DNA from 3 places in the Leisingera caerulea DSM 24564 genome. Region 2 is predicted to be linked to each of the others. Evidence: riboswitches for the same ligand, from Rfam matches in the RefSeq annotation. Region 2 holds a riboswitch; each other region holds the start of a gene.

Region 1 (7,194 bases), 1.6 Mb from region 2:
CGGCACCATCCGCATCCAGCAAGTGGTGCGCGCATTGCTGGATCCGCCGCTGTTCAACTGGCCGCAGCTGGGCAATGTGGTGCGCGGCTATATGGAATACCTGGTGCAGTACAACGCCGACGGAACCTTTGAACCCCGGCTGCTGGAAAGCTGGGAAGTCAACGAGGACGCCACCGAGTACCTGCTGCATATCCGCCCCGGAGTGAACTGGAACGATGGGCGCGGCACCCTGACGGCCAAGGACGTGGCCTACAATTTTGCCCGCTGGTGCAATGGCAAATGGGAAGGCAACTCAATGGCGGCCCGTATGGGCTCCTTGCAGAACGAGGCTGGCGACGGCCCCGCCGAGGGCGCGCTGGAGGTGGTCGACGACCTGACCCTCAAGGTGAAGCTGACCCGCCCCGACATCACCATCATCCCGGCGGTGACCGAATACCCCGCCGCGATCGTGCCGGACGGCTGGTCAGGCGACCCGGGCGCCGACCCGATCGGCACCGGCCCCTACAAGCTGGTTGAATACGAGGTCGGCGTGAAGGCGGTGCTGGAGAAGAACCCGGACCATGAATGGTGGGGTGAAGGCGCCCATTTGGACCGGATTGAGTTCATCGACTTCGGCACCGACGGCGCCACCCACCTGTCGGCGGCGGAGTCGGAAGAAATCGACATGACCTACGAAACCGTGGGCGAATATGTCGACATCTTCACCTCCATTGGCTGGAACGTCAGCGAGTCGGTCTCGGCCAACACCCTGGTGCTGCGCACCAACCGCAACGCCGAGGTGGACGGGAAACAGCCCTACGCCGACGCCCGCGTCCGCCGCGCTCTGGCGCTGGCCTGCGACAATGCGGTGCTGCTGGAACTCGGCTACGACGGCCGCGGCACCCTGGCCGAGAACCACCATGTCTGCCCGATCCACCCGGAATACGCCGATATCGGTGCGCCGGTACGCGATGCAGACGCCGCGCGCCAGCTGATGGAGGAGGCCGGAATGCTCGATTTCGAGCACGAGCTGATCTCCATCGACGACGACTGGCGGCGCAATACCACCGACGCCCTGGCGGCGCAGATGCGCGATGCAGGGCTCAAGGTCAAACGCACGGTGCTGCCCGGCAACACCTTCTGGAACGACTGGGACAAATACCCGTTCAGCTCAACTGACTGGGGCCACCGCCCGCTGGGGGTGCAGGTGCTGACGCTGGCCTACAAGACCGGGGTGGCCTGGAACGAAACCGGCCTCGCCAGTGCAGAGTTCGATTCCATGCTGGAAGCCGCCTCGGCCATTGCCGACGCCGACACCCGCCGCGGCCACATGGAAGGCATCGAGACGTTCTTGCGTGAGGACGGCACCATCATCCAGCCCTACTGGCGCTCGCTCTACCGCCACGCCCGCCCGGGTGTGGTCGGCGCCGAAAGCCACCCGATCAACGAAATTCACGTGCACAAGCTGGCACTGGAAGCCTGATCGGGGCCTGCAATTGAAAGGGGCGCGTGCCAGACCCGGCGCGCGCCCCTTTCTGTGGTCAGATCTCGACCTCAACCCAGCCAATCGGATTGGAGCAGCAGGCCAGGATATACCCTGCCTCCACATCTTCTTCCGAGATGCCGCCGTTGTGGACCATATGCACATCGCCCGCGGTCTTCTTGACCTTGCAGGTGCCGCAGATGCCGAAGGTGCAGCCCGACGGGATGTTGAGCCCCGATGCCTTGGCCACCGCCAGAACCGTGTCGGTTTCGGTGCAATTGGCAGTGACACCCGACGCGGCAAAGGTGATCTCGGCGGCTGCGGATTCCTCGGGAACCACATCGTCCAGCTCGGGCGCGTCTGCCTCGGTCTCCACCGGCGCGCCAAAGCTTTCCTGGTTGTAGTTCTCCATGTCGAAGCCCAGGCCGTTCAGCATGTCGCGCACCGCCTGCATGAACGGTTCGGGCCCGCAGCAGTAGACCTCGCGCTCCAGGTAATCACCGGCGATCAGGCCCAGCATGATCTGGTTCAGCTGCCCGCGGTAGCCGGTCCAGACCTGATAGGGATCGTCCTCCTCCACCACAAAGTTCAGCTTGATCCCTGGCACCCGCGACGCCATGCTTTCCAGCTGCTGACGCGCGATGATCTCGCTGGGCCGCTTGGCGCAGTTGATAAAGCAGACGTCCGGCGACTGGCCGCGGTCGAACAGGTACTGGGTCATCGACAGGCTGGGCGTGATGCCAGAGCCTGCGGAGATGAACAGGAACTTGCCGTTCGGGCGCTTGGGCAGCGTGAACACGCCTGCCGGGCCGGACGCCTTGAGGAACATGCCCGGGCGCAGGTTGTCCAGCATCCAGCGGGTGCCGATGCTGTCGGCCTGCGCCTTCACTGTGACCGAAATCGACAGCGGCCGCGAGGGCGAGGAGCTGATGGTGTAGGTCCGCCAGACGGTCCCGCCCGGCACCGGCAGCTCCAGCGTCAGAAACTGGCCCGGCTGATACTTGAACCACGCGCCGGAGGGCGCGCGGAAGCTGAAGGTGGCGGTGTTCGGCGCCTCCGGCACGACCGAGACGCATTCCAGCATCTCGTCGTCCTTCCACGCCAGGGTTTCGTCCAGCGTCTCGAAATTGGCTTGCAGTCCCATGCCGTCACTCCGCCGCGATCAGGTGGCGGCCGGTCAGCGCGCGGGTCAGGTGCTCGGCATACCAGTTGGAGAACTGGATGACACCGCTTTCCTGCACTTCCGAATAGGGGCCGGGCTCATAAGCGGGCGAGTTGATACCGCGCTGGTTGTCCTCGACCACGATGCGGTCCTCGTCGTTGGTGGCAACCCAGACTTCGGTCAGCCGCTTCAGGTCATAGTCCTGGCCCTCGACCGCGTCCTTGTGCACCAGCCATTTGGTGGTGACTTCGGTCTCAGTGGGGCTGATCGGGGTCACCCGGAACACGATGGAATGATCCGGCAGGAAGTGGTTCCAGGTGGTTGGATAGTGGAACTTCAAGAGCGTGCCCGCATCGGCGAACGGCACCCGACCCAGCTTCTTGGCAACAGCCGCCTTGCCATCCAGGGTATAGCTCTCAGCGCCTTCGTTCAGCGGCATCCGGGCCACGCGGTACTGGCCGCGCGCGTTGATCTGGAACTGCGCCGGCACGCCCGCCGCCTCGATCCGGTCGAAATGCTTCTGCAGGTGCGGCGGGGTCTCACCACCCTCAACACCAGTGACGGAGGGATCTTCGGGGAATGTCCGGCACAGCGACGGGTGGTTGCCGCCGCAGTGATAGCACTCACGATTGTTCTCCCAGACCAGCTTCCAGTTGCCGTTCTCGATGATCGAGCTTTCATAGGCCACCTTGGCGTTGCTCAGGTCATGCGGCTCCAGATAGGGGCGGGCCACGTCTGCGAAAGCATCGAAATCCGGCGCTTCATCTGCCAGGCAGATATAGATCAGCCCGGCCAGGTCGCGGCAATGCACCGGTTTCAACCCATGTTTGGAGGCATCAAAATCCGGCCCCATGTCGCGCGCCCACAACAGCGAGCCGTCCAGCTCATAGGTCCACTGGTGGTAGGGGCAGACCAGCTTGGGCGCGTTGCCCTTCTTCGCCTTGCACACGACCGAACCGCGGTGGCGGCAGGCGTTGTGGAAGGCGCGCACCTCGCCATCGGTGCCGCGCACGATGATAACATTGTAGGAACCCACCTGATGGGTCACGAAATTGCCCGCCTTCGGGATTTCGCAGGCGGGAATGGCAAACAGCCACTCACGGTAGAAGATCTGCCGCATGTCCAGATCCAGCACGCCCGGATCGGTATAAAACGCCTGTTCCAGGGAATAGTTTTTCTGACGGGCCATCAGCTTGGCCAGAATGTCGCTGTCGTGAAGCATCTGCTTCTCTCCTTTGCCGCATCCCCGCGGCAGGTTGGCTTGGCTGCGGGCATGGATAGAGAGATTGCAGGCCACGCGCCTGCAACCGCCCCGCCGCCGCCCGCGGTTGACGTTTCTAGGGCAAGGCTGGTTTCCGGACTGTCCCGGGGCCATTCGGCGGCGGGGCCTGGCACCTTCCCGAAGCCTCTGGCCTCAGTGGTTTCTCGCCATGCCTTGCCCGGGGTCACCGTTGCGGGGGCAGTGCCGGAATTTCACCAGCTTCCCAATTCTCCGCCCCAAGGGGCGGCACCTTGCTGAGGCGCAAATTGCCCTAATCCCGGCGTAAGGGCGGAGACAAATCCGACCCGCCAAAACCGGAAAAAGACATGCATGTTTGCCGTGCCAGCAGGGACAGGGGTGTCCAGAATCTCAAACCGGCATCCGCCAGTCTGTTTGCGGCAAGCGCTTATCTTTCATGCGGTTAGGCGCCACCGGCCAATCCGAAGCGATTCGCAGGCAGCGTATCTTGCGCCGGCCTCTTGGAACGCGAAGCGCGATTAATTATATGCCGTATAGTTTTTTAAGAGCACAGGAGCGGCCGATGACCACCGGACACGTCTTCATCGCCGCCAGCCTCGACGGCTTCGTGGCCCGCCAGGACCATTCACTGGACTGGCTGTCCAAACAGCCCGCTACCGAAAACGACGATGGCGGTTTTGCCGCCTTCATGGACAGCGTCGACGGGCTGGTCATGGGAACAGGATCCTTCCGCACCCTTCTGGAATTCGGCCAATGGCCCTACAGCAAGCCGGTTGTGGTCCTCAGCAGAAGCCTGACCGGACAGGACATTCCCGAAGGGCTGAAGGACAAGGTGCGCCTCAGCACCGCTGAACCCGCAGACCTGATGCAGGAACTGCAAAAAGAGGGCTGGACCCGCGCCTACATCGACGGCGGGCGGCTGGTGCAGTCTTTCCTGCGCCAGGGGCTGATCGCCGATCTGACCATCACAACGGTTCCGATCCTGATCGGCAGCGGCATCCCGCTGTTCGGCAGCCTCGACCAGGACATCGACCTCCAGGTGGCAAGCTCCCGCATCCTTCCCACCGGCATGGTCCAGAGCAAGTTCCGGGTGGTCTGACCAATGCCCCCGCGCATGGGACGCCCACCCAAGGGCAGCCGGATCCTCAGCAAGGATGATGTGCTGGATAAGGCCATGCAGCTGCTCGACGAGGGCGGCAGCAAGGCCCTGACCTTTAAGGCGCTTGCAGATGCGCTTGGCGTCACCCCGATGGCGGTGGCCCATCACGCCGGCACCCGGGACGAGATGATCGCCAGCCTTGTGGCAAAAGCGTTTGGAGGTTCAGACACCCCGTCAGAAGCAGCAACGCCCAAGCTGCGGCTCCGCGAGCTGATGACACGCTACTGCACCCAGGTGACCCGGCACCCGGAACTCGCGAAGTGCATCCTGGAAAATCCGTCCCTGATCGGCCCCTCCCTGACCGGGCTGACGCGGCTGATCGAGGCGGAAATCACCGCCGCAGGCGTGAAGGGCGCAGAGGCCCGCACCCTTCTCTGCCTGCTCGTGGATTACACACACGGGTTCGCCTTTGCCGCCGCCGCGGCACCGGCAGGGGCGCTGTCAGTTGACAAATTCACACTGGCTCTAAACTGGGTGCTTGACCGTATTGAATAAAAAATGCGCGGAGCCATCGAGGCCCGCGCATCCGCTTTCGTCTTTCAGAGCCGCCCAACCAGCGGCCTCTCCTTACTTCGATTTCCAGCTGTCCAGCCAGCGGCGGAACCGGCCTTTGCGCTCGGCGATCGCATCGCCCGCCGCATACAGGCTGTCCTCCGCGCTTTCGATCATCGGCTCGATCCGCGCCCGCCGGAACCGGCGCCAGCGCACGTAGATGGCCCACAGGATGGCGGCCAGCAGCACCAGGAAGATGATCGTGAACCAATTGGTCGGCTTGTCCTCCGGCCCTGCCACCGGCTTGATCGACACCGCATTCGGGAAGATCGACAGGAACTCGTTGCGCCAGCCGTAATGAGTCACCGCCACCCACTCCGGGTTGGCCCTGGTCGAGATGCTGTCATTGGCGTCCGTGTACAGATTGGCTGTGTCGAACTTGAAATAGGGCGGCCAGCTCCAGCCCGTGTCCTCGTTGCGGTAGACAATGGCGCGGCCGCTGGGGCGCACACCCTGGATGAATTGCACATCGCGGTTGATCAGCTGCGCCGACTGGTCGTCGGGCTTGGACCAGAAAATGCGGGTCCAGTCGTTCAGCTCCTGCCGCTCCTCATAGGTATTGACGATGCGCACCACGTCATACTGCGGCAGCGTGTAATGCAGGAAGGCGCCGAACAGCACCCAGAAGGTGATCAGGAAGGCCCATTTGATGAAACGCACGGGACAGCTCCTCACATAAAGTTAATGACATAGACCAGAAGCGCGATGGCTCCCAGCGGAACGATATAGACCAGGAGGATCAGCTTGCGCCGGAACGAGCGGTCATACTGCCTCAGCCCCCGCTGGATGAAGGCCGCGCGGTCGCCGGTCAACCCCTTGTCTTTCCAGCGCCGCTTCAGCTTCGCCCGCCGCACCTCGCGCGAGTAGAGCGACACCGCGCCATAGGCCACGGTCAGCACCACCATCAGGATCAGGAGCAGGCGGATAAAGCCGAACATCTCTAGCGCCCCTTCACCCGGTTCACCGCACCCCAAGGGCCAACCCGCTCTACCACCCCCCGGCGCCGGTTCCGCGGCAGCTTCGGCATCCGCCCTTCCATATCCGGCTCATGCCCGAACAGCGCTTCCCGCGCGCCCGCCTTATCCACCGCATACTCCCGCGCCAGGAACTCCGCCGCATAGGCTTTCTTGGTTTCCGGCCAGCGCCGGTACTGCCGGTAAAACTCTTCCTTGTGGCAGATGAACATCTGGCGGAAGTCATGCGGGCACAGCTCTGCCAGCAGCATGTTGACCAGATCGCGGCAGGGCGTGTCCGAGGCCCTCAGACTATAGAAATAGGCCGGGTGGTCCGAGGAAATCCGCGGCCACTTGCCGCCGCCCTCGGCCCAACGCACCAGCGCCGCCAGCCCTTCGAATTCTGCCGGCAGCTCATCCGCATGCCGCGCCGCCATCCGCCGGAGGTCGGACCGTGACAGGCCCGATAGATCTCTGCCCTTCTCCGTCAGCACAGACACGGCCAGGAACCCCATTTTCTGCCGCAGGATCGCCGCGCCATCAACGCCGCGCGCCCGTATCACCGGCTCCGCCAGCCGGTTAAGCTCCAGGAACCGGGCAATCGCATTGCGCTCGCTCAGGTCAAACACACGTTTCAGCGGCACGCCTTCCGGCTTTGCCCCGCTG
Region 2 (7,194 bases):
ACCCCGAGCTCTTGACCGTCAAGGCGGTGAAGCGGCTGGAGGCGGCGGATGCAATCCTGTTTGACGACCTGTCGTCCGGCCCGATCCTGAGCCATGCCCGCGCGGATGCCGATCTGGTGGGCGTCGGCAAGCGGGCTGGCCGCCCCTCGCCCAAGCAGGACCATGTGAGCCAGCTGCTGGTCGACTATGCCCAAAGCGGCCTGAATGTGGTGCGGCTGAAATCCGGGGATTCCGGCGTCTTCGGACGCCTTGAGGAAGAGATCACCGCATTGCGCGCGGCCGGCATCGGATTTGAGATCGTGCCTGGCGTCACTGCGGCCTCAGCAGCGGCGGCGGCCGCGAACATCCCGCTGACCCGGCGGCTGACAGCGCGGCGGCTGCAGTTCATCACCGGCCATGACGTGACCGGCGGGCTGCCGGACGATTTGAACATGGCAGCGCTGGCCGACCCGCACGCCACCACCGTGGTCTACATGGGCAAAAGCACCTTTGCCGCGCTGGCGGAAAAGCTGATGGAGGCGGGCCTGCCCGAAGAAACCCACGCGCTGGTGGCGCAGGGGGTCTCGACGCCGGAGCAGAAACTGTTCTGCCACACGGTGGGTGAGCTGCCGTCCGTTCTGCGCGCAATGGAGACCAAGGCGCCGGTGCTGATCCTGTACGGCCCGCTGGCGGATCAGGACATGCCCGGCGCATGACCCCGCCCACCGTCACCCTGTGCCGCACCTGCCGCGACGCGGACCCCGCCCTGCCAGTGCAGGTCGCCGCAGCGCTGGAGGCGGCCGGGGTGCAGGCAAGGCTGCAGCAGGTGGACTGCATGTCCGGCTGCAAGCGGCCGCAAACTCTGGCGGTGCGCCAGAGCGGCAAGACCGCCTATCTGTTCGGAGAGATCACCGCAGCGGACCTGCCGGACATTCTGACCTTCCTGCGGATCTATGCGGAGAGTCCGGACGGCAGCATTGCCGATGCCCGCCCGCTGGGCCGCCTGCGGTTCAAGGCGATTGCCCGCATTCCAGCCGGCATGGGCTGATCCGCCTGCCCTATGACGCTGAAGCACTCCGGATTGGCGGTTTCGTCCTTGACCAGACTCAGCCGCACGGGGCAAAACAATCCGATACGGTGTCTGATAGTGCCTAAGCACTGGGACTGAAACGGGAATGAGGACGGTGGACCAAATTGCGGCACCGAAGCCTCAACCGCCCCCGCGACTGTGAGCGGCGAGCGGCCTTCCAATATCCACTGGCCAAGGCCGGGAAGGAGGATGGCAGCAGCGACCCGCGAGTCAGGAGACCGGCCGTGTGAATGGACACAACTTATGCCGTCGGGTGTGACGGTAAGGAGGACGACAAATGACGACCAAAACACTTAAGGCTTCCGCCGCTGGCTCCACTGTGCTTCCGGCACTGTTTGCCGTGGTTCTGGGGCTGGGGATCATCACGCTGACCGGCCATGTTCAGGCATCTGCCCTGCACGACGCCGCGCATGACGTGCGCCACGCAACTGGCTTCCCCTGCCACTAAGGCCATGTTCAGTCGCATTCTGACCAGCGGCCTGTTCGCTGGTGCTGCAGCAGGGTTGATTACCGCCCTGCTGCAGCTGTATTTCGTGCAGCCCGTGCTGCTCCACGCCGAACTTTACGAGGGCGGCGACCTAGTGCATTTCGGCGCTGACCCCGTAACGGCCCATCCCGACCTGCCCGGCCTGTTCGCTGAGCCCATGCGCGATGGCCTCAGCATCATCTTCACCATGCTGACCTACACCGGCTATGCGCTGGTGATGGCAGCACTGATGTCGGTGGCTGAGCGCCAGGGCCATGAGATCAACGCGCGCACCGGCCTCTTGTGGGGGCTCGCGGGTTTCATCACCTTCCACTTTGCACCCGGCCTGTCGCTGGCGCCGGAAGTGCCGGGTGTGGCCGCCGCGGACATCGGCGCGCGCCAGATCTGGTGGACGATCACTGTTGCGGCTGCTGGGGTGGCCATGTGGCTGATCGCCTTTGGCGGCAACCTGGTGAGCTACCTGATCGCGGCGCTCCTGCTGATGGGTCCGCATATCGTCGGCGCGCCTGAGCCGGAGAGCTTCTCCGGACCGGTTCCGACCGAGATCGGCGCGCTGTTTGCCGCCCGCGCCTTTGGCATCGGCATGGCCGCCTGGGTGCTGCTGGGCGCCTTTACCGGCTACTTCTGGCAGGCTGAAGGCAAGCGCGAACACGCCGCAGCCTAAGCCCGCGCAGTCACTCCCCGCCGGCCCGAACCGGCGGGGCATTCTTTTTCCAGAGGATGACAAGATGTCCCGTTCTCTCGCTCTTTTTGCCATCGGACTGGTGTTCGGCGGCGGCATCGGCTTTGTGATTGCGGCCGGCAATGGCGTGACCTTTGACGGCCACGACCACGGCGACCCGGCGCACCACGGCGGCGGCCATGCCGGAATGGCAGCGCATGACCACTCCCAATCGGTCAGCCTTCCCGCAGGCCCGGACGCTCCCAGCGTTGCCATCCAGCTGCACAAGGACCCGATGGTCGGCTGGAACCTGCAGGTTACACCGCAGAACTTCCGCTTTGCCCCGGAAAACGCCTCCGCTGCGGACGCGGACGGCGAAGGCCATGCGCATGTCTATGTGAACGGCGAGAAACTCGCCCGCCTCTACGCCAACTGGATGCACATCCCCTCGCTGCCCGAAGGGGCTGAGGTGAAGGTCTCGCTCAACACCAATAGCCACGGCGCGCTGCTGGTAGCGGACCAGCCGGTTGAGGCAATACTCACCGTGCCGGCAGGCGGCGAAGGCTCCTGACCGCAATTGCAGGCTTGCAAGGACAACGGCGCGGCTCCATAGGGGGCCGTGTTTTCATGTGAAAGGCCCCGTCATGATTGAGCTTTCCCTGATCGGCATCGGCACCGGCAACCCGCAGCACATGACGCTGCAAGCGATTGAGGCGCTGAACGCGCAGGACCTGATCCTGATCCCCAACAAGGGCGCGGGCAAGGACGACCTGGCAGGGCTGCGGCGCGAGATCTGCAACCGGGCCATCCGGGGTGACGGTCCGAAGATCGTCGAATTCGCCCTGCCGGTACGCGACGAGGCAACCAAAAGCTACCGCAAGCGGGTGGACGACTGGCACGACGCCATCGCCGAGATCTGGTGGCAGACCATCACCGCCAACCTGCCCGAAGGCTGCAAGGCCGGGTTCCTGGTCTGGGGCGATCCGTCGCTGTACGACAGCACCATGCGGATTGCCGAGCGGCTGAAGAAGCTGGCTGAGATACAGCTGACGGTGATCCCGGGCATCACCTCGATCCAGGCGCTGACTGCAGCCCACGCCATCCCGGTCAACGAAATCGGCGCGCCCTTCACCATCACCACCGGCCGCCAGCTGCGTGAAAACGGCTGGCCGGACAGCGCCGATACGCTGGTGATCATGCTGGACGGGGAGTGTTCCTTTCAGGCCATCGACCCGCAGGGGGTGGAGATCTTCTGGACGGCCTATGCCGGGATGGAGAACCAGATTTCGGTCGCGGGCCCTCTGGCCGAAGTGACAGACAAGATCATTGCAACCCGCGCCGAGGCCCGGGCCGCGCATGGCTGGATCATGGATATCTACCTGCTGCGGCGCCGGTGAAAGGCGGGGTCAGCCGGAGAACATGTCCCGGAACCGCCTTTGCGTCTTCGGGCTGTCGAAGGCTTGGAACTTCTCCTCGACCATTGCACGCGCATCCCGCTGGTTCTGGTGCAGTACCGCTATCAGCGCTCCGGCGCTCAGCGCGATCTCCCGCGTTGCCGCCGGACTGCCTGCGAACTTCAGCAACGCCGCCTGCTGGACGGAGCAGTCATTAAAATCCCCCAGCGTATTCTGCAGCCTCTTCAAAGGCTTCAGAACTGCTTTCAGCTCTGCGCTCTCAAACAGGGGTTCAAACAGCTCCATCAGATAGCGCAGTTTTTTGCAGTTGATGCGCAGTTCATGCACCTCGCTGTCCGGCGTGTCCGCAGTAATGCCCGCTGCGATCCGGCAGACCTTGCTGTAGCGTTTCCAGATCAGCTTTTGTGCCAATTGCAACGCCGGGCGCCCGGCCTTCGGGCCCGGCGCGATCACAGCCGTTTCCGCGAATTCCGCCTGAAGCACCATGATCTGCCGTTTGTACCGGGCGCCGGCCAGATACTGGGCGAACCTCTGGTGGCCCTGCTGCCGTTCAGCCTCGAAGGCCCTGAACATCGCGTCCAGCCCCGGGTGCAGCTGCTCCGGCACCCGCGCATAGAACCCTTCGCGCTGCAGCAGATAGACATCCAGGTCCCGCAACCGCCCAGTCGCGTCCATCAGGCCGGAGAACGCCTGTTTCAGCCGCGCGGCGTCCCGGGTGGTGAACACCCCTTTGAACAGGCTCAGCACCGAACGGATGCGGCGGAGCGAAATCCGGTAGTCATGCAGGAATTCAGTATCGTGGTCCGCGGCAATGCCCGGCTCGTTCTGCCGGGCCACGCCAAGGCAGGAGCGGATGATCGCAGCCGCCGCCTCCAGCGCCGGCTGTTCAGGCGTCAGCGGAACCGGCGGTTTCAGCATGTACACCGTCCGGCCCGGCGCCAGCAGCGCATAGAGGGCTCCCGGAACGGCAGGGTCAGCCCCCAGGGCGGCCAGCAATTGCACGGCTGCGTCCCGCGGCTCTCCCGGCTCAGCCAGCACTTCCACCAGCGAAATTGATCCAAAGGCACCAGAGAAATGCCAGCGGAACAAGGCGCCGCGGCCTGCCTGTTTCCAGGTGAACCGATACCGCCTGCGCGCCAGCCGGCCCGAAGCCGCCGGCAGCAGGCAGCGCAGCGGAAACAGGCCGCTCAAGGCGTCCTGCACCGGGCCGGCGCGCAGATCGTGCAGGAAATTGCCCGTGCGTTTGGCGGACTGTGTCAGCACATACCCAGGACCCAGCAGGTGCAGCTTGCTGCCGCGCTCCACCAGCAGCCGGCCGCTGGACCGGACAGAGCCATCAAAGCAGTCCCAAGCCGTGAATTTCGCAAGCTTCCCCTTATTTTGCTTGCGGATTTGCAGGCCGCCCCGGCGCCCCGCCAGCTTCATCGCGCCCTCCGCAGGCGGTTGCAGCAGGAAAAGCTGTCCGGCTTCGGCCATGTCATTCGGGTCCGGCTGGGTTTCTGGAAACGGATCGGGCGCACTGACTGCGCCCACCATCAACCTAGGCCGGAAGCCTGCAGTGTGTAGGGAAAGCCCGAGGGAACGCGCCGGTGGCGTGCAGCGGAGTGGCGGGGAGACAGGGATTCGAACCCTGGGAACGCTCTCACGTTCAACGGTTTTCAAGACCGCCGCATTCGACCACTCTGCCACCTCCCCGGTCCGCCCTGCGGTTTAGGGCGCAAAGCGGAATGAGGCAAGAGGAAATCCATGCCGCAAGGGAAAACTGCAGGCCCCTGTCAACCGCGCGGATTTATGCCGCCCACGCGGGTTTCCCTTGTGCCGCGGCCTGTCAGGGTTTTCATGGCCGGAAGTGCAGGTTATCATGCCGCCAAATTAAGAAGACCGGGCATTCCGGCGGGGGCGCAGAAGCGCCGCGGGCACAGGCAAGGACGAAAGCATGAATGACACCATGTCGAAAGCAATGACGGCCCCGCGCGCCGCCGCGGCGGCCTTGGGCCTGCTGGTTCTGGCAGGCTGCGAGGACGGGCCGAAACTGGGCTTTCTGCAACCCAAACCCAAGGCGGAGGGTGCCGTTGAGGCCTCCAGCAGCACCAAGCTGGTGGAGCGCGACGTGGAGGCGCCCGATGTGTTCCAGGTGACCGAGGCGGGCCTGTGGGACGGCCGCCCCTCGATCGGCGGGGTATGGGTGGCGCATCCTGACACCAAAGACCCCGAGCGGGTGATCATCCGCAACAATGCCAATGGCCAGTTCGTGATCGGCGCGCTGTTCCGCCGCGAGCGGGAGATCCCGGGACCGCGGCTGCAGGTTTCATCAGATGCCGCTGCGGCCCTGGGCATGCTGGCCGGAGCGCCGGCTGAGCTGAACGTGACCGCCCTGCGGCGCGAGGAAGTCACGCCGGAACCGCAGCCGGATGAACAGTCCGGCGATGGCGCCGCTTTGCCGGAGGCCGCGGACGTGAACGAGGCCGCGCTGGCGGGCAGCGAGATCACCGAAACCGCGCTGGACCCGATTGCCGGTGCCGCAGCCGCAATTGATGCCTCTGCCCCGGCGCAGGCCGCACCTGCAACGGCAGAGCCCGCCGCGGCCCCTGCCCCAAAGCCGCAGAAGTCCGCGCTGAAGAAACCCTTCATCCAGATCGGCATCTTCAGCGTCGAGGCGAACGCCAAGCGGACCGCAAATATGATGCGCAGCGCGGGCATGGTGCCGGTGGTGCGGGAACAGTCCTCCAGCGGCAAGGCGTTCTGGCGGGTGCTGGTCGGCCCGGCACAGACCAAGACCGAACGCAGCCAGCTGCTGAATAGCGTGAAGGAAACCGGATTTGCGGACGCCTATGCTGTCACCAATTGAACGGAAAACCATGCACTTGGGCCACGCTCTGAAGTCGTCTTTGCGGCTGGCGCTGGCGGCGGGCCTGGCGGTCAGCCTGTCGGCGCTGTCGGCTGCGGCCTTTGATACCAGCGCGCGCGCGGCCTATGTGCTGGATGCGGGCACGGATACGGTGCTCTTGTCCAAGAACGCCGATGTGCCGCTGCCGCCGGCCTCCATGTCCAAGCTGATGACGCTGTATGTGGCGTTTGAAGCCCTGCGCGACGGGCGGCTGACGCTGGATGAGCGGCTGCCGGTGAGCGAGCACGCGATGAGCTATGGCGGCTCCACCATGTTCCTGGACACCACCGACCGGGTCCGGGTCGAGGACCTGCTGCGCGGCATCATCGTGCTGTCGGGCAATGACGCCTGCGTGGTGATCGCCGAGGCGCTGAGCCCGGATGGCACCGAGGCCGGCTTTGCCCGCTACATGACCAAGCGGGCCGAGGATCTGGGCATGACCGCCTCGACCTTTGCCAATTCAAACGGCTGGCCTGCCGCCGGGCACCGGATGTCGGTGCATGACCTGGCGGTCCTGGCCGAGCGGCTGATCGAGGACTTCCCGGAATACTATCCGCTGTTTGCTGAGACCACGTTTGAATTCGACGGCCGCGCGCCCTCCAACATCCGCAACCGCAACCCGCTCTTGAAGCTGGGGATCGGCGCTGACGGGCTGAAGACCGGCCACACCGAAGA
Region 3 (7,194 bases), 1.8 Mb from region 2:
CGGTGGCACGTCTGTCGTCTGTGCAAATCGGGCAGATCTCGCTGGTGCCGACATTGCCGCAGTTGAGACATTCCCGCGCGGTGGCAGCCACCTCGCTCATCACATCGGCCAAGGGTGTCAGCAACAGCGCCCGCTTGCGGATCAGATGCAGCACGGCGCGGCGGGCAGACCGCGGCCCCAGACCCGGCAGCTTGGCCATCAGGGCAATCAGGTCTTCGATGTCGCTGGTGGAATTCTTGATCATGCCGCAGGCCCTTTGGTTCCTTGCCATATAGGCCACCCGGGGCTGGGGAGCGCAAGGGCCGGCCGGTAAAATGTTCGGGGTTTGTTTTACTGCCGTCCGGGGGTAAGGCTTGGCATGGCCGGAGGAGGGATCACAATGGGAGGTGCCGCAGCGCATACGGAAAACGGCACCGGGCCGCTTCGCTTTGCCCGGCTGACGGAGGTGCCGCCGCAGGAGCTTGCCCGCCATATGTCCGACCCGCGGATGGCGGACCATATGCCCTTGCTGACTGGGAGCTGGGATGAGGCCGCTGCCAGGGAATTCGTCGCCGCCAAGGAAGCCTGCTGGCAGCGCGACGGGCTGGGCCACTGGGCCTTCCTGCGCGGGGATACGTATCTCGGCTGGGGCGGCTTCCAGAAAGAGGGGGAAGAGTGGGATTTCGGGCTGGTACTGCGGGCGGACTGCTTTGGCCTTGGCCCTGCCATTGCCCGCAAGGCGCTGGAATTTGCCCGCGCGGATGCGCGCATCCCCTATGTTACCTTCCTGCTGCCGCCAACACGCCGCCACCTGCGCCCGCTGGCACGGCTGGGGGCGGTACAGACCGGGGAGGTGCAGTACGAAGGCCGGCGCTTCCTGAAGTTCCGGCTGGAGACGGGCTGAGGCGGGCAAAAGAAAAGGCGGCTCCAGTCGGGCCGCCTTTGCATAGGGAAATGAGTGCCGCTTAGAACGGCAGCTTGATGTCCTTGGGCAGGCCCATGCTTTCGGTCAGCTTGGTCATCTCTTCCTGCGCCTTTTCAGCCGCTTTGGCCTGAGCATCCTTGATGGCGGCCAGGATCAGGTCCTCGACCACTTCCTTGTCGTCGCCGTTGAAGATCGACGGGTCAATGTCCAGTGCCTTGAGGTCGCCCTTGGCGGATGCAGTGGCCTTGACCAGGCCTGCGCCTGCTTCGCCGGTGACCATGACATTGTGCAGGTCTTCCTGCATCTGGGCCATCTTGCCCTGCAGTTCCTGTGCCGATTTCATCATCTTGGCCATGTCGCCAAGACCGCCGAGGCCTTTGAGCATCTGTCTTCTCCTAAGATTCCGGTTTGGGGGACAGATACGGGGCGCGGGGGCGCGAAACAAGGGGCAGGATCATCTGCGCGGAACAGTTTAGCGCTCTACCGCCCGGTCGACAGGCCAGGCAGCGCCCGGCCTTCCCGCTGATACGGCGCTAGTGCGCCCGCCTGAGGTTAGGCGCTGCCCTGGATTTTTTGCATCACCCGTCCTCGAACGGGTCCCATTCGTCCTCCACCTCGGGCAGGGCTTCGGCGGCGACCTCTGCGGTCAGTTCCTCAGGCGTGCGGATGCGCTTGATCTTGGCCTTGGGAAAGCTCTCCAGCACGGCCTGCACCAGCGGGTGCGCAGTGGCTTTCTCACGCAGGGCGTTTTCTGCGGCGTCGCGGACCTCGGCAATGGTGGGCGCATCGCCGTCAGGGGCAATGGAGACCACCCAGCGGGCGCCGGTCCAGTTCTGCAGCGCTGAGCCGAGCCGGGCGGCGAGATCCTTGGGCGCTTGGGCCGCCGGGGTGAATTCGATCCGGCCCGGCTGGTAGGAGACCAGTCGCACGCCGCCTTCGACCTCGACCAGCAGTTTCACATCGCGGTTGGTGCGGATCAGCTCGACGACATGTTCGAAGGTGGGATAGCGGGCCAGCGCGGAGCTGACTTGCGGTGCCAGCGCCATCATGGTGCCGCTGCCGCCATGGGCCACGGGTGCGCCGCCGGCCGGACCGCCTTGGGGACTGGCGGGTCCGTTGCCGCCAAGTGCCGGGGCGCCCATGCCCTGCATCGGCACACCGCCGCCGGGACCGGGGGGCGGCGGGGGCGGGGTGTCCTGCAGCTTGCGGATCAGTTCCTCGGGTGAGGGGAGGTCGGCCACATGGGTGATGCGGATCACCGCCATCTCGGCCGCCATCATGGCGTTGGGGGCGGCGGCGACTTCCTCCAGCGCCTTGAGCAGCATCTGCCACATCCGGGTGAGGACGCGCATCGGCAGGTTCTCGGCCATTTGCTGGCCGCGGGCGCGCTCGTCCGGGCTGACGGTGGGGTCTTCGGCGGCGTCCGGAGTGATCTTCACCACCGAGACCCAATGGGTGATCTCGGCCAGATCGCGCAGCACTGCCAGCGGGTCGGCGCCCTCTGCATACTGGCCTGAAAGTTCTGTCAGAGCCGCTGCCGCGTCGCCGCGCAGGATCATGTCCATCAGGTCCAGCACCCGGCCGCGGTCGGCAAGGCCCAGCATGGCGCGGACCTGATCGGCGGTGGTTTCGCCCGCGCCGTGGGAAATCGCCTGATCCAGCAGCGAGGTGGCATCGCGGGCGGAGCCCTCGGCGGCGCGGGTAATGAGCGCCAGCGCGTCCTCGGCAATTTCGGCGCCCTCGGCGGTGGCGATCTTGCGCAAGAGGGAGATCATCACCTCCGGCTCGATCCGGCGCAGGTCGAACCGCTGGCAGCGCGACAGCACCGTCACCGGCACCTTGCGGATTTCAGTGGTGGCGAAGATGAATTTCACATGCGCGGGCGGCTCCTCCAGCGTCTTCAGCAGCGCGTTGAAGGCGGAGGTCGACAGCATGTGAACTTCGTCGATGATATAGATCTTGTAGCGGGCGGAGGCCGCGCGGTACTGCACCGAGTCGATGATTTCGCGGATGTCGTTCACGCCGGTGCGGGACGCCGCGTCCATCTCCATCACGTCGACATGGCGGCCTTCCATGATCGCCACGCAATGCTCGCATTTACCGCAGGGATCGGTGGTCGGGCCGCCATTGCCGTGTTCGCCGACGCAGTTCATGCCCTTGGCAATGATCCGCGCGGTCGTGGTTTTGCCGGTGCCGCGGATGCCGGTCATGATGAAGGCCTGAGCGATGCGGTCGGCGGCAAAGGCGTTTTTCAGCGTCCGTACCATCGCGTCCTGGCCCACCAGGTCGGCAAAGGTCTCGGGCCGGTATTTGCGGGCCAGAACCTGGTATTGGGATTGGCCGGTGTCGCTGGGGGTATCGTTCATGATGTCTCGTGCCGGATTCGGTTTGCGGGGCGCCCGCGTTGCGCGCAGGGTATTGAAGCGCAGCCCGTTCGTCCACCGCAGAAGGGGGCAATGCGGAGCAGCAAAAGGGCTTTGGCATTGCGTGGTTAACGGTTAGGCTGCAAGGGCGGGGCAACGCGGGGGAACGCAGGAGCGCAGCGGCTAAGGAGGCGGTATGCGATCTGAAGAAACCTCTGAGCCAGCAGCGCCGGACGAGGCGGCGCAAGCGGGGCTGACCATCCACGCGCTGTCTGCGGGCGGCGGCATTCTGGCGCTGTGCCGGCTGCCGGGCGCCGAAGGCGACTACCGGGGCGACCTGATCCAGATCTATCAGTGGAAACCGGGGCTGGTGCTTTCGATGACCACCGAGGCTGAGCACGTTGCCGCCGGGGCGCCGCGGCTGGGAATTGATATTCAAAGCATGGCGAGCCGCTGGCTGCATCTGCCGGTTCCGGATTTCGGCACGCCGCCGCCGGCGGTGGCGGCGAAGTGGCCGGCGGCCAGCCGGTCGGCGCGGCAGGCGCTGGGCGGCGGCGGCCGGGTGCTGGTGCATTGCCGCGGCGGCTGCGGGCGCTCCGGCATGGCGGTGCTGCGGCTGATGATCGAATGCGGCGAGGATCCGGTGCAGGCGCTGGCGCGGCTGCGGTCAGTGCGGCCCTGCGCGGTGGAGACCGAAGCGCAGATGGACTGGGCCTGCGCGGGACAGGTGGCAGGTTAGATCGAGTAACCTTTCGCCCGGCCGATAGGCCGGGCGCAGCCCTCAGAGCCCGGATAAATACTTGCTCACAGCGCCATCATCTGTTCCGCCTGCCGCGCCTCCGCCGACTTCGGCAGCGCCTCCATCAGCGCGCAGGGGCGGGCGTCCAGGCGGGAGGCGGCAAAGCCGGTGCCGTCGCGGCTGAGGATTGCATCGGCGAACCGGTCCAGGCCTTCGCGCGGGGCGTCCTCACCCACACCGCAGAACAGCCGGATCCGGTCGTGGCTGGCCACGAACTGCGCCGGGCAGTTGCGCGGGCAGCCGTCCAGCGCGGTGGTGCCGGTGATCTCAAAGTCGTCCTGGGTCAGCGGCTTGGCCTTGGTCATCGCCTCGGCCAGCTTGGCGATCATCCGCTCTGCCGCCGGGCAGGGTTTCCCGAGGTATTTGCAATCCGTTGCCGCATAGAAATGCGTTGTGTCCGTCCACATCATATCTGCGCCCTCCGCGCGTGGTGCGGGGAGTTCTGGGGACAAGAGACCGGATGAAAATGCGGGAGACCCGCGGTGCCATCAGACCCTGTCCGGACACCCCGCCCGGGTTCGAGTTACACGTTTGATGGCAGGTCTCCTGACTTGCGGGTCGCAGCTTTCCCGATCCTTCCCGGCCTCGTATCAGACCAGTGGCTCTATCGGGGTCGCTCGCCGCTTACAGTTGCGGGGGCAGTCGCGGAGTTGGCCTTGCCTGGGGCGGGGCCGCACCGTGTTCCCTTTTCATCCCGGACACAAGATTCTGTGGCGCGGGAACCATCACCACAAGCGGTAGCGGTTCGCCTGCCGAGTCGTCAATCGTTTTTCTGCATCTGCATCTGTGTGTGCAGGCCGCGGATCACGTCAGAGTCGCGCCGTACCCGGGCCAGCTGCCAGCCGCCCTGCAGCAGGATATAGAAGTTCTCTGCGGCTGCGCGGGCCTCAGCCCGGGGCAGGCCCAGGCGGTGGGCTTGGCGGGCGGTGGCGGCGATCCAGCTTTCGAACAGGTCCGCGGCGTGCTGGCGGAAGGCGTCGTTTTCCGGCCCGGCGAACAAGGTCGCAGAGACCGGGCAGCCGCTCCATCTGCCTTGCTTGTCGAAGAGTTTTGCCAGCTTGTAGCAGACCGTCTTGGCCCCGGCCGGAAAGCTGGGGGCGGGGCCGAAGGCCGCGTCGATCAGCGCTAGCATCTGGTCCGAGGCCCATGTGGCCGCCGCCAGCGCAAGGTCGGACTTGCCGTTGGGGAAATGGTGGTAGAGCGATCCCTTCGGCGCTTCGGCAGCGGCCAGAAGCTCTGCCAGGCCGGTGCCGGCGTAGCCCTTTTCGCGGAACAGGCTGGCGGCGGCGCGGATCAGCCGCTCCCGGGTCGGGGCCGGGCTGCCGGGGGGCGGGCTGGCTGTCGTCACGTCAGTCATGGCGGTAGCTTGACAGTATTAGACCAATTGGTCCAGTCAGGAAGTGGACCAATTGGTCTAGGAGGCTGCCATGCTGGACAGACACGCAGAACATACCGCCGGTATCCGGGAGGAAGAGCTGCGCTTTGCGTCCGGGGATGCGTTGCTGTCGGGCCGGCTGTACCGCCCGGACGGGGCGGCGCGGGCGGCGGTGGTGCTGAACGGCGCAACCGGGGTGCCGCAGCGGTTTTACCGGCATTTCGCGCGCTGGCTGGCGGCAGAGCAGCAGATCGCCTGCCTGACCTATGACTACACGGATTTCGGAGACTCGGCGCGGGGACATCCGCGCCGGTCCACTGTCACTATGGCCGATTGGGCGCTGGCGGATCAGCCCGCCGCCCGGGCCGAAATGCGGCGGCACTATGCGGGCGTGCCGTTGTGGGTGATCGGCCATTCGCTGGGAGCGATGCTGATGCCCCTGCAGGACGATCTTGAGGACGTCGCCCGCATGATCGTGGTTGCGGGCGGCTTGGTGCATCACCACGATCATCCCTGGCCCTACCGCGCGCTGGCGCTGGCTTTCTGGTTCGGCCATGTGCCGCTAGCGGCCCGTGTTCTGGGCTATCTGCCCGGGCGTGCGGTGGGGTTCGGGGCCGACTTGCCGGCGGGAGTCTATTGGCAATGGCGGCGCTGGTGCACCACGCGGGGCAGCTACCTGCCGGAAACGGGGCGGGGCCTGCCGCTGCCGCGCTGGAAAGAGACCGGCATCCCGGTCGACCTGTTTGCGGTGGCCGATGATGATGTTGTGCCGCCGCCGGCCGTGTGGCGGCTGGGTGAGGTATTTGGCGGTGCTGCGCAGCACCGGACAGTGCTGGCTCCGCGGGAACTGGGGCTGAAGGCAATTGGCCACCTTGGGGCGTTTGCCCGGGAAAATGCCGCGCTGTGGCCGCGGCTGCTGCCGCAGGGCTGACCCGGTTCTGGCGCCGGGCGGCGGTTCAGGCGCTGCGGTTCAGCCGGTCTTCGGTGAGCTTGGCAAATTCGGCCAGCCGCAGCTTGAACCGGCGCGTCAGGTTGCTGCGCGCGAGTTTCAGGGATTGCACCAGCAGGCGGCCGGTCAGGTTGCTGGGCGACAGCTTCAGCTGCACCGACATCCGCGTCCGCTGCGGTGAAAGCGCCAGCAGCTCGATTTCCATCCGCCCATCAATGCCGCTGCCGCTGCCAGTCAGAGCCAGCCCGGTAACCGGCGTATAGGAAGCCAGCGTCAGCCGGATGTCGCGCGGCTTGCCGCGAAAGTCGAAGTTCAGATCCCAGGCCAAACCGTTTTCGGGTTGGGCGAGGTCGCCGGTGCGCTGCAGCTCGACGCCGCGGCGCAGGGCAGAGCGTTCCAGCAGTTCAAAATCGGAGATTGCGCCGAAAACCTCTGCAATCGGGGCTTCGATGTCTTCGTTGCTTTGAAACTTCATATCTGCCTGCCTCAGCTGCGCCGCCTGATTTCGGGTCGTTTTGCGCCAATATGCGCGTTAATTCAGCGTGTCCGCAAGCCAGTTCTTCAGCAGGAAATGGGCAATTGCCCCCTCCCGAGCGGGCTTCAGCACCGGGTGATCGCCCGCAAAGACTGTCATCATCTCCTGGCGGCTGACCCACAGCGCGTCTTCGATCTCTGACGGGTCGATGGTGATTTCACGGCTCAGCGCTTCGCCGGCGCAGCCGAACATCAGCGACATTGGAAAGGCCCAGGGCTGCGAGGAAAGGTAGCTGACGCGGCCGACCCTGACGCCTGTTTCCTCCAGTA

The links. A riboswitch is a leader RNA that binds a small molecule or an ion and turns the genes downstream of it on or off. The one in region 2 is predicted to bind cobalamin.
Region 1: another riboswitch for cobalamin. It lies ahead of CAER_RS0111200 (aromatic ring-hydroxylating oxygenase subunit alpha); the one in region 2 lies ahead of CAER_RS29320 (CbtB domain-containing protein).
Region 3: another riboswitch for cobalamin. It lies ahead of CAER_RS0110080 (hypothetical protein); the one in region 2 lies ahead of CAER_RS29320 (CbtB domain-containing protein).

Annotation. Positions count from the first base shown of each region.
Region 1 is NZ_KI421513.1:812,872-820,065, forward strand. It holds gene CAER_RS0111190 (ABC transporter substrate-binding protein) at 1-1,462, shown strand, start outside; gene CAER_RS0111195 (FAD-binding oxidoreductase) at 1,521-2,606, opposite strand; gene CAER_RS0111200 (aromatic ring-hydroxylating oxygenase subunit alpha) at 2,611-3,846, opposite strand; cobalamin riboswitch at 3,954-4,154, opposite strand; gene CAER_RS0111205 (dihydrofolate reductase family protein) at 4,427-4,963, shown strand; gene CAER_RS27920 (TetR/AcrR family transcriptional regulator) at 4,979-5,518, shown strand; gene CAER_RS0111215 (DUF1523 family protein) at 5,591-6,235, opposite strand; gene CAER_RS0111220 (hypothetical protein) at 6,247-6,513, opposite strand; gene CAER_RS0111225 (DUF6638 family protein) at 6,516-7,194, opposite strand, start outside.
Region 2 is NZ_KI421513.1:2,415,444-2,422,637, reverse strand. It holds gene cobA (uroporphyrinogen-III C-methyltransferase) at 1-695, shown strand, start outside; gene CAER_RS0118900 (DUF1636 family protein) at 692-1,027, shown strand; cobalamin riboswitch at 1,101-1,310, shown strand; gene CAER_RS29320 (CbtB domain-containing protein) at 1,347-1,517, shown strand; gene CAER_RS0118890 (CbtA family protein) at 1,522-2,220, shown strand; gene CAER_RS0118885 (hypothetical protein) at 2,285-2,788, shown strand; gene cobF (precorrin-6A synthase (deacetylating)) at 2,862-3,614, shown strand; gene CAER_RS28220 (CYTH and CHAD domain-containing protein) at 3,624-5,168, opposite strand; tRNA gene CAER_RS0118870 (tRNA-Ser) at 5,238-5,327, opposite strand; gene CAER_RS0118865 (SPOR domain-containing protein) at 5,569-6,480, shown strand; gene CAER_RS0118860 (D-alanyl-D-alanine carboxypeptidase family protein) at 6,491-7,194, shown strand, end outside.
Region 3 is NZ_KI421513.1:590,008-597,201, reverse strand. It holds gene recR (recombination mediator RecR) at 1-244, opposite strand, end outside; gene CAER_RS0110100 (GNAT family N-acetyltransferase) at 380-883, shown strand; gene CAER_RS0110095 (YbaB/EbfC family nucleoid-associated protein) at 945-1,289, opposite strand; gene CAER_RS0110090 (DNA polymerase III subunit gamma/tau) at 1,483-3,270, opposite strand; gene CAER_RS0110085 (protein-tyrosine phosphatase family protein) at 3,464-4,006, shown strand; gene CAER_RS0110080 (hypothetical protein) at 4,072-4,476, opposite strand; cobalamin riboswitch at 4,586-4,808, opposite strand; gene CAER_RS0110075 (TetR/AcrR family transcriptional regulator) at 4,827-5,423, opposite strand; gene CAER_RS0110070 (alpha/beta hydrolase family protein) at 5,494-6,372, shown strand; gene CAER_RS0110065 (SRPBCC family protein) at 6,398-6,865, opposite strand; gene nudC (NAD(+) diphosphatase) at 6,923-7,194, opposite strand, start outside.